Regions from separate parts of the Cupriavidus sp. GW823-FHT07A04 genome, predicted to be linked through region 1. Evidence: predicted binding sites of a transcription regulator. Region 1 holds the regulator's gene; each other region holds the start of a gene.
The links. Region 1 encodes LexA, which represses DNA repair genes until DNA is damaged. Its sites were predicted from a motif close to ACTGTATNNNNATACAGT; they were not measured.
Positions count from the first base shown of each region.

Region 2: the regulator LexA is predicted to act here: its motif matches at 1,449-1,466, upstream of imuA (translesion DNA synthesis-associated protein ImuA).
Region 3: the regulator LexA is predicted to act here: its motif matches at 1,911-1,928, upstream of AC1Q7Q_RS15625 (ATP-dependent helicase).

Region 1 covers NZ_JBXAHA010000006.1:380,546-383,794, forward strand. Annotated here, with positions in the region: gene AC1Q7Q_RS13410 (asparaginase) at 1-900, opposite strand, end outside; gene lexA (transcriptional repressor LexA) at 1,130-1,786, shown strand; gene AC1Q7Q_RS13420 (hypothetical protein) at 1,895-2,065, shown strand; tRNA gene AC1Q7Q_RS13425 (tRNA-His) at 2,171-2,246, shown strand; gene AC1Q7Q_RS13430 (hypothetical protein) at 2,555-2,833, opposite strand; gene AC1Q7Q_RS13435 (class I SAM-dependent methyltransferase) at 2,836-3,249, opposite strand, start outside.
Region 2 covers NZ_JBXAHA010000007.1:137,995-141,243, forward strand. Annotated here, with positions in the region: gene AC1Q7Q_RS14020 (Y-family DNA polymerase) at 1-589, opposite strand, end outside; gene imuA (translesion DNA synthesis-associated protein ImuA) at 522-1,400, opposite strand; gene AC1Q7Q_RS14030 (serine hydrolase domain-containing protein) at 1,589-2,839, shown strand; gene AC1Q7Q_RS14035 (isocitrate lyase/PEP mutase family protein) at 2,894-3,249, opposite strand, start outside.
Region 3 covers NZ_JBXAHA010000008.1:131,539-134,787, forward strand. Annotated here, with positions in the region: gene AC1Q7Q_RS15610 (hypothetical protein) at 1-514, opposite strand, end outside; gene AC1Q7Q_RS15615 (thioredoxin fold domain-containing protein) at 617-1,120, shown strand; gene AC1Q7Q_RS15620 (TlpA disulfide reductase family protein) at 1,244-1,798, shown strand; gene AC1Q7Q_RS15625 (ATP-dependent helicase) at 2,064-3,249, shown strand, end outside.

The DNA.
Region 1 (3,249 bases):
ATTGAGGTCGCCGGCCGAAACAAAAACGCCCGACGCCGGCCGGGGAGGCGCTGGAATCGCCACATGCCCCGCCCCTGTGCGCGAACTGCGCACCACTGCCACGCCGGCGCCGGCAGCATCGGTTAGCGCCTCCACCAGCGACTGGTGAACCGACCCGTTGCCAGCGGCCGCCACGACCAGGCCCGACACGCCCGCCTGCGCCAAGGCATCCACCACGATCCGCCCCGGCTCCGCATAGCTAGCCACGATCTCGACCTGCGGCCATGCGCAAGGGACCGGCCAGGCCTTGGCCGGCAAGCGACTGGGGGTACGCACAAAGCGCACGAGGTTGTCCTGAACAAAACCAATCGGCCCGGATACCGGCGACACAAACGCATTCACCGCCGATGTGTGCGCCTTCATCACGTCGCGCCCCGCGTGAATCTCCTGATTGATCACCAGCAGCACGCCCTTTGCCGTCGCGCCAGCATCCGCCGCTACGCGCACCGCATCCAGCAGGTTCAACGGGCCATCCGCCGACAACGAGGTCGACGGTCGCATCGCGGCCGTCAGCACAACTGGCACCCCACCCACGCAGGCCAGGTGCAGCAGCATGGCCGTCTCCTCCAGGGTATCGGTGCCGTGCGTAATGACGATGCCCGACACATCGGGCTGCGCAGACCAGAACGCCACGCGCTCCACCAGCCTGGACCAGAGCGCGAACGACATGTCCTTGCTATCTACCTGCGCAACCTGCTCGGCTTCGATCCGCGCCACCGTGCCCAGCGCCGGCACCGCATCGAGCAGCGCCGTCACCGGCACCGTCGCCGCCTGGTACTTCGCGCTGCTGGCTGGGTTGGAAGAAGAACCGGCAATGGTGCCGCCGGTAGCGAGCACGACGACACGAGGCAGGAGAGACATGGCGGAAATGAGCTCGGGAGCCCCAGAAAAGTTGAACAGTGCGCAACGCAAGACGCTTCAGGTGCCGCGGATTGTAACCCTCCGCCCACTCGCCACGGCACGCGCCAAGACCCGCGGGACGCACCTGTCAATGCGCAAACTCCCAAAAATTCCGCTTGCACTTCACTCGATACTGTATAAAATCACAGCATACTGTTTAAACATACAGTGCCTTCAAACACCGGCGACCATGGCGACCCTGACACCGCGACAGCAGCAGATTTTCGACTTGATCCGCAGCAGCCTCCAGCACACGGGCTTTCCGCCCACGCGCGCAGAGATCGCCGCCAAGTTCGGCTTCTCCTCACCCAATGCAGCCGAGGAACATTTACGTGCCCTGGCCCGCAAAGGCGTGATCGAGCTCACCCCCGGCGCCTCCCGCGGCATTCGCCTCAAGGTCTCCCGTAGCGACTCCGAGCTACCCGACCAGTTCTCCCTGCCTATGGCTGGCGTCATGCAGCTAACCCTGCCATTGGTCGGGCGCGTCGCAGCCGGCAGCCCGATCCTTGCCGCCGAACACATCGACCGCCAATACCAGGTCGACGCATCGGTGTTCGACGTGCAGCCCGACTACCTCCTCCGGGTGCGTGGTCTCAGCATGCGCGACGCCGGCATCCTCGATGGCGACCTGCTCGCCGTCAAGCGCGCCAGCGAAGCCGCCAACGGCAAGATCGTCGTCGCCCGCCTGGGCGACGACGTCACCGTCAAACGCCTCAACCGCCGCGGCGACACCATCGAGCTGATCGCCGAGAACCCCGACTTCCCCAGCATCATCGTGCAAGCCGGCCGCGAAGAGTTCTCACTAGAAGGCATCGCTGTCGGCCTCATCCGCCCCGGCGCCTTCTGACGAGTGCGGCTGAGGCGGGCGATCCCCGTACAAGCCGACACCCGATTGTGCCAACGCACCCGCGTAGCGGGTACCGCTAACTGTTGTTGCAAGTCACCAGGTGTAGCCATGCTGCCAGCCAACCGCCTCTCCGCCCGTCGCCCCGTCAAGCCCGTGCCCTTTCGCCAATCAAAAGGCGTGCGCATCTACCAGGGCGCGCAACGACGCACCATGGTTGGCAGCATGGCCGCTATCTGCCGAATGCTCGAGCTGGAGGAATCCTCCAAGCTGGCCGGTTAAACAGGTGGCACTAAAAAAAATTTGTGCAGAGTACTAGCCATCCGGCTTTTGGCATTGTATGATCTTGTTCTTCGTCGTTCGGCACCAAGCAGAACGACATCGACGGTGGCTGTAGCTCAGTTGGTAGAGTCCAGGATTGTGATTCCTGTCGTCGTGGGTTCGAGTCCCATCAGCCACCCCAGAATTCTTATTAGTATCAACGGCTTACGCTTTACCTAGTCGTTTCACGATACGAACTTTCCCACGGAAAGCGAAATTTTCCCACGGCGCCCTTGGCGCCGTTTTCGTTTTCTGCACTCGCGCGCGCCAAGATCCCTTCTTCCCCCTCTTGCTGTGGCCCACAGCGGTGGATTATTGCTGCCCACGCGCGAGAGTGGCCTCTACCCCTCCAGCTGGGCTTTGGTGCCGGACTGCCAGCCTTGGGGGCAGGCACTGAGCCAGTTCATCGACGAGGGCCCGCGAGTTCGGGGGGCGCGCCCGACGGCTCAATTAATCGGCAAGAGGAAAGCCGAAGACATCCCGCTCCAGGTCTTGCTCGAATGCCACCGTCCATGGGGCCCCAGCTCCGCCAGGATAGCGCCGAGCCTCGCCGCCGGCTACACGGGCGACGATGACCTCCCGCAAGATACGATTCGGCCCGCCGCTCAACGGAGTGCCTTCCTCCGCAGCCACATCGAAGTCCTCTCGTACAAATCCATGCAGTGCGCAAGCCGACTCGAAACCCTCGCGCTCATCCACTGGCAGTTCGTGGAATAACTTTTGAACCATGGCTATCTCCCAAAGCCTCGCCCGGATCCGGGCATGAGCATTTCGGACATCCCGGGACCGCTCGGCCATGCCATCTGCAAGGCAATCACGCTCCAGGAAATCGAGTCCCGGCCCTGCGTATCCTTACGCTGCCCGCAGTAGCTTTCGGTCAGGCCAACCGCTCGGCCAAGCGCCAGCGTCTCATCGGCAGAAACGTCGAACATCCTTCGACCTCGGGGAATAGGTCCGTGGCGGAGCGACATGATGATCGTGGCGCCCGGCGCTAGCAGCTCCGCGATCGAGTTCATCGCAATGGGTCGTTCGGTGGCATCCAGATGCATCCATACGGCAGTCAGCAGTATCAGCTCAAAATGCTCTCGCCTGGATCGCATCGCCGACAGGTGTGGCAGTGAATCATCCACCCACTCGATCGGCAA
Region 2 (3,249 bases), on a different contig from region 1:
CCACCGGCAGCCGGTCCAGCAGCCGCGCCATGCGCTGCGGCCCCACCGCGCGCCGCGCCGGGCGCACCAGCCCGCCCCGGCGATCCCGCCGCAGCGGCTGCGCCGCCAGCCACGCCGCCCCGAAGGCCGTCGGCCCGCAGCCCAGCTGCAGGAACACCCCCAGCCGCCGCACCCGCGCATACACCGCCCGGCACAACGCAAGATGGCCGCCAAACAACCGCAGGCTGGCCCCGGCATCGATCATCACGGTAGCCACCCCGGCATCGGGATGCACCGTGACATGCGGCGTGAAATGCAGCAACGCCAGCGCCAGCGCCGTCATCACCTGCGCCTCGGCCGCCGGCTCGCGCTGCAGTTGCACCACCTGCGCCGACAACGCCTGCACGCCGCCCCGCCGCATCCCCGCCTGCACCCCCAGCGCCACCGCCGGGCCGTTGGCCAGCACCACCCGCTCGCGCTCCATCACCGCCACCGGCACGCTGTGGTGCAGCAGGCCAGCGCAGGCGCGGAGCGCGGCGGGCTCAGGCCAGTTCGGCTGCAGCGCGTCCAGCGACAGGCGCGGCAGATGCACCGCGATCCAGTACGACATGGGCTTGCTCTCCCGCAACGGCTTGGGAAACCGGGGCATTCAGGGGGACCGGCATCGACGGGGCCGGCACCGCCACCATCTCGCCCAGCGGCAGCACCAGCGGCGTATCGCGCACCGGGCCGCGCCGCTTGTGGAACGTGACCGACACGGCATTGCCCGGCGCCGGCGACAACAGCAGCCGCAGCACCGCCGGCGACGACTCGCGCAGCACGCTGGCCGGCCGGCACGCCCACACCACGGCGTCTCCTGCCTGCGCCAGCACCTGCAAGCGCCGCAGCGCCTCGGGACGCGCCGTGGGCAGCCACACCATCACCCCGCCAAAGGCCTGGCTGCGCAGCACCTGCTCCGCCGCCCACAGCACATCCGCCTGCGCCGCGGCCCGGCTCGCGCCAGCGGGCGGGCGCACCCAGTACAACTGGCGCGCCGGCAAACCCCATTCGGCCAGGCACGTTGCATTGGGCTGGTGCGGCGGCCCGATCAGCGCCACCCGGCGCTGCGCCGCGGCTAGCGCCAGCAAGGCCGGGCGCAGCAGCCGCAACTCGCCCACGCCGGGGTCGGCCAGCAGCAGCTCTGTGAGCGCGCCCACCGGCCAGCCACCGCCGGGCAACTCGGCCGAGAGCGCGTCATGGCCGGTCGGCAAGGCCGGCACGCTGCCCGCCCGGCCCAGATGGCCAAGCTGCCCCGCCCGCCACAGGCCGGGATAGCGTTGCTCCAGTGCGTCCAGCGCCCCCTGCCGGTCGGCCACGGGCGGCTGCGCCAAAGGCGAATCGCCCGATGTATCGGGCGATATGGGAAAGAGTTCGGCGATCATGTGATGCGTGCGGTTCAGTCCGGGGGGACTGACAGGAAGTTTCCGGGTACTGTATGTTTATACAGTATCACGGATGCGCGCAAGGGTGAAGCAATGGGGATGCCGAACCATGGAAATTGATCATGGTTAGCGGCGCCGTGCTGCATCGGTGGCATGAGAATATGCTGCCATCGCAATGACTTCCCGCCATGATGACGATCGCTCGCCTGCTCTGCTTCCCGCTGATTGCCTTGCTCGCCGTCAGCGCAAGCGCTGCCGCTCCCGACGAAGAATCCCTGGGCAGGGCCGAGGGCTATCCACCGGCTCGCAGCCTGAAGCAAGCCTACACGGAGCCCTATCTCGTCGGTTCGTTCAGCGCGATGGACAGCTTCAATCCGGCCTGTGCGCTCGCTCCGGCAGACGATCCGCTTGCGCTGAAGAAGGCCGCCATCGAGACGCCGTTCAGTTACCGCTTTCGTGGCCGCAAGCTGACACTGGACGACTACATGCAGCGACAGCGTGCCACTGGACTTCTGGTCGTGAAGGACGGCGAGATTGTCGCGGAACGCTACAACTACATGCGCAGCGCCGACATGCGGATGCTCTCCAACTCGATGGCCAAGACCATTACCGCACTGGCGATCGTCAAGGCGCAGGAAGAGGGCTTCATCCGCTCGCTGGATGACACCGCCGAGACCTATGCGCCCCAACTCAAGGACACGCTGTACGGACAGACCCGAATCGTGAATCTGATGCGCATGTCCTCGGGCGCACGGTTTATCGAGGACTACTCGGAGCACGACGATCGGGCCAGGTTCAACGATGCCGTGCGCCGGGTTGGGGTTGCTCAGGCCGCCCGGCTGATCACGGCGCGCAGCGATCCCGAAGGGCAGCGCTTCAACTATGCCGGGGCCCAGACCCAGATCCTGGGGCTGGTGTTGCGCGGCGCCACGCGCCGCACGCTCTGTGACTACGTCGATGAGAAGCTATGGAAGCCGATCGGCGCCCAGGCGCAGGCGACCTGGCTGGTGAACCCGGCCGACCAGGACGTGTTCGCGCAAGGCGCCTTTAACGCCACGCTGCACGACTACGCCCGCCTGGGCTTGATGATGGCAACCGATGGGCTGGTGAGGGGCACTGCCGTGGTATCACGTGACCACCTGCTCGCGATGACGGACGCAACACGGCAACCCGAAGCATTTCGGCCAGGGCACATGCAGTACCACGGCAGCACCTACTACGGTTATGGCCTGCAGACCTGGATCCTGCCCGGCAGTCACCGCCGCTTTGCCCTTCTGGGTGTCTACGGGCAGGCCATCTTCGTAGATCCCGCATTGAACCTGGTGGTGGTGCATACCGCGGTCGGCAAGGATGCCGCGGGCGACGCGAGCGGCGCCCACCTTGGCGCGGAACGCGATGCGCTGCTGCGTGGCATCGTATCGGCCTATGGCGACTGGTAGAAACGTGGATTGCCCCGGGTGTGCGCCTTGGGTCGACCGTTGTCGCGGACCCGGTCAATGCAGCAGGGCATCTTCAAAAGCCATCTGCTCCGCCACATCAAACAGCGCCCCAAGGCTCGCCGTCCCCGCGGCCGCCATCCCGTCATCGCTGCCCGCCCCCCGCACGGCATCCAGGCTGCGCCGCATCCCGGCTACCGCCGCGCCCGGCAACAACGTGGTCAGGCTGACCCGGCGAACCCCCAGTTCGCGCAGCCGCTCCAGCGAAACATTCGCGGCCGACGGGCTTGGCGCCAGCCCGGTCCCGGCGCTCAGCGTCACCGGGATATCCAGCGCGCGCACCAGCCGGGCGATATCGTCCTCGGTGCGCGGCGCAATGGGCAGCAGCATATCGGCGCCCGCCGCCTGATACG
Region 3 (3,249 bases), on a different contig from region 1:
AGACGTGCACGCCCGACGCCACCAGCCGCGCCGTCAGCCTGCGTGGCGACTGGTCCTGCGGCGATACCGCGGCTACCTGCACCTCCACGCCCTCGAGCGCCACGGCCGGCGATGCGGCCGACATCACCGTTACCTTGCGGGTCTTGACCGCTTCGGCGGGATGCGGCCCGAGGTTGCCGAGCAAGCCCTTCTGCATGGAATCCAGCGCCGCCTGCCGCAACTCGGCGTCATCGGCGGGCAAGGTCACCACGCCCACGGCGAACAAGGTCTCGTCGACCCGGGCCGCGTCCATCGTCATGGGCAGCTTGCGCCCGGCAATCGCCACCTCGCGCGCAGCGCCGGATGGCTTGCCGGGATAGAGCGCCGCGTAGGCGCCTTCGTTGGACTGGATGGTGCGCCAATCATAGCGGGGTGAACAGGCGATCAGCCCGGCGCCGAGCGCGCCCAGGACGATGGCTTTGGCAAGCAGGGACTGCGGCAAGCGGAAGAACCGTGGAAACCAGGCGTGGGGCATCAGGGCGGCGAATGCGGAAATAAGCCGCTATTATCGTAGAACCCGCGTGCCAGCGCTCATCCACATTACCCGCCAATGCAAACCCAGCCATCGATCCAGCCAATGCAGCCATCCCCCCGGGGTGTCTTTGGCACCGCACGCCGTACCGGCGCGGCGATGCTCGGCGCCATGCTGGTTGCGGCAAGCACGAGCGCCCTGGCCGCCACGGCCCACCTGCCCCCCGTCAACGATCTCGCCGCCCAGGCCTCCGCTGCGGCCAGCCGGGGCGAGCCCCTGGTGGTGCTGGTGACACTGCCGGGCTGCGTGTACTGCGAAACGGTGCGCCGCAACTATCTCGGCCCGCAAGCCGCGGCGGGAGAAATCGAGGCGCGCGAGCTCGACATGACCGCCGACACGCCGCTGCGCAACACCGATGGCAGCATGACCACCGCGCGGGAATGGGCCCGCAGCCGCAATGTGGCGGTAGCGCCCACGGTGCTCTTCCTCGACGCGCGCGGCCGCTCCCTGGCCACGCCGCTGCGCGGCATGCAGCCCGATTTCTATGGCGCCTACCTTGAGCAGGCGCTGGACCAGGCCCGCTCGGCCTTGGCAAGCAAGGCGCATTGAGGCGCACAATGGCGCACCCGACTGCGGCCAATCGTCGCATCCGCGGCGGCTCGGTGAATGCAGCCGGCAGCGCCTCGGCAGCGGCAGTAGAATAGTGGCTTGTCTGACCTGTCGGCGAGCATCATGACGACCTCCGCTTCCCCCACCGCACCCACCCCGGCAAGCACCGCCTCGCGCAAGCTGTGGCCTGTGATCGCCGCCGTGCTGCTGGTTGCCGTGCTGGGCTGGTTCGGCTATCGTGCCATCGCCCCCGCCAATGCGGCGCCGCCCGCCACGTTCACGCTGCTGTCCGGCGAAAAAGTCAGCACCGCCGATCTCAAGGGCAAGGTCTACCTGGTCAACTTCTGGGCCACCAGCTGCGTCACCTGCGTCAAGGAAATGCCGGACATGGTCCGCACCTATGACAAGTTCAAGGACAAGGGCCTGGAGTTCGTCGCCGTGGCAATGAGCTATGACCCGCCCATGTACGTGATGAATTATGCGCAAACGCGCAAGCTGCCGTTCAAGGTGGCAATGGATTCCGACGGCGCGGCCGCCAAGGCATTCGGCGAAGTGCAGCTGACCCCGACCACCTTCGTGATCGACAAGGACGGCCATATCCTCAAGCGCTATGTGGGCGAGCCCGAGTGGGACGCGCTGCACAAGCTGCTCGACGGCGCGCTCGCCAAGGCGGCCTGAGCCACTGACTGGCCCACTGACTGGCCCGCCGCCTCCGCCCAGAAAGGTGCCTTCCATGGCACCTTTTTTTATTGCCGGGCGCCGTCGCGCAATGCCCGGCTTGCGCAGCACGGCTGTATGGATATACAGTTGCCAGCAGCTTTCCCCGCCCATGCCGGCCAGCGCACTTGCGCCCGGCATCCCCTAAGGCCCCCGCTCCGTGTTACTCGATCCCGATCCCAGCGCCGTGCTTTGCGACGCACCCGCCGTCAAGCAGCCCGATACCGTGGATGCCGCCGCCCCCGACACGCCGGCCTACCTGTCCACCCTGAACCCGGAACAGCGCGCGGCCGTGACGCACGAGCCCGCCGCGCCGCTGCTGATCATCGCCGGTGCCGGCTCGGGCAAGACCAACACGCTGGCGCACCGCGTTGCCCATCTGGTGCTGGGCGGCGCAGACCCGCGCCGCATCCTGCTGCTGACGTTCTCGCGCCGCGCGGCGTCGGAGATGGGGCGGCGGGTCGAGCGCATCGTCGACCAGGCGCTGGGCATGCAAGCCTGCGGGGCGGGGCGCGCGGCACTCACATGGTCCGGCACCTTCCACGCCATCGGCGCGCGCCTGCTGCGCGAGTACGCGGAAACGATTGGCCTGTCGCCCAGCTTCACCATCTGCGATCGCGGCGACGCCGCCGACCTGATGAACGTGGTGCGGCACGACCTGGGCCTGTCGGCCCAGGCTTCGCGGTTCCCGCGCAAGGAAACCTGCCTGTCGATCTACTCGCGCGTGGTCAACACGCAGGCGCCGCTCGAAGACGTGCTCAAGCAATGGTTCCCACGCTATGCCATGTGGACGGATGCGCTGCGCGGACTATTTGCCGGCTATGTGCAAGCCAAGCAAAAGCAGCAGGTGCTCGACTACGACGACCTGCTGCTCTACTGGGCGCAGGCACTGGCCGAGCCCGCGCTGGCGCAGGACATGGGCGCGCGCTTCGACCACGTGCTGGTGGACGAATACCAGGACACCAATGCGCTGCAGGCTGCCATCCTGCTCGCGCTCAAGCCCGACGGGCGCGGCCTGACGGTAGTGGGCGACGATGCCCAGTCGATCTACGCCTTCCGTGGCGCCACGGTGCGCAATATCCTCGATTTTCCCGCGCAGTTCACGCCGGCCGCGGACATGGTCACGCTGTCGCAGAACTACCGCTCCACCCAGCCCATCCTGGCCGCCGCCAACGCGGTGATCGGGCTGGCGGCCGAGCGCTATACCAAGGACCTGTGGTCGGAGCGCGGCTCGGCCGAGAAGCCGGAGATCGTGGTGGTCAACGACGAGGCGGACCAGGCCCGCTATGTGGTCGAGCAAATCCTCTCGCGGCGCGAGGCCGGGCTGGCGCTGCTGTCGCAGGCGGTGCTGTTCCGCGCCGCCGACCACAGCGCGCAGCTGGAGATCGAGCTGGTCCGGCGCAATATCCCGT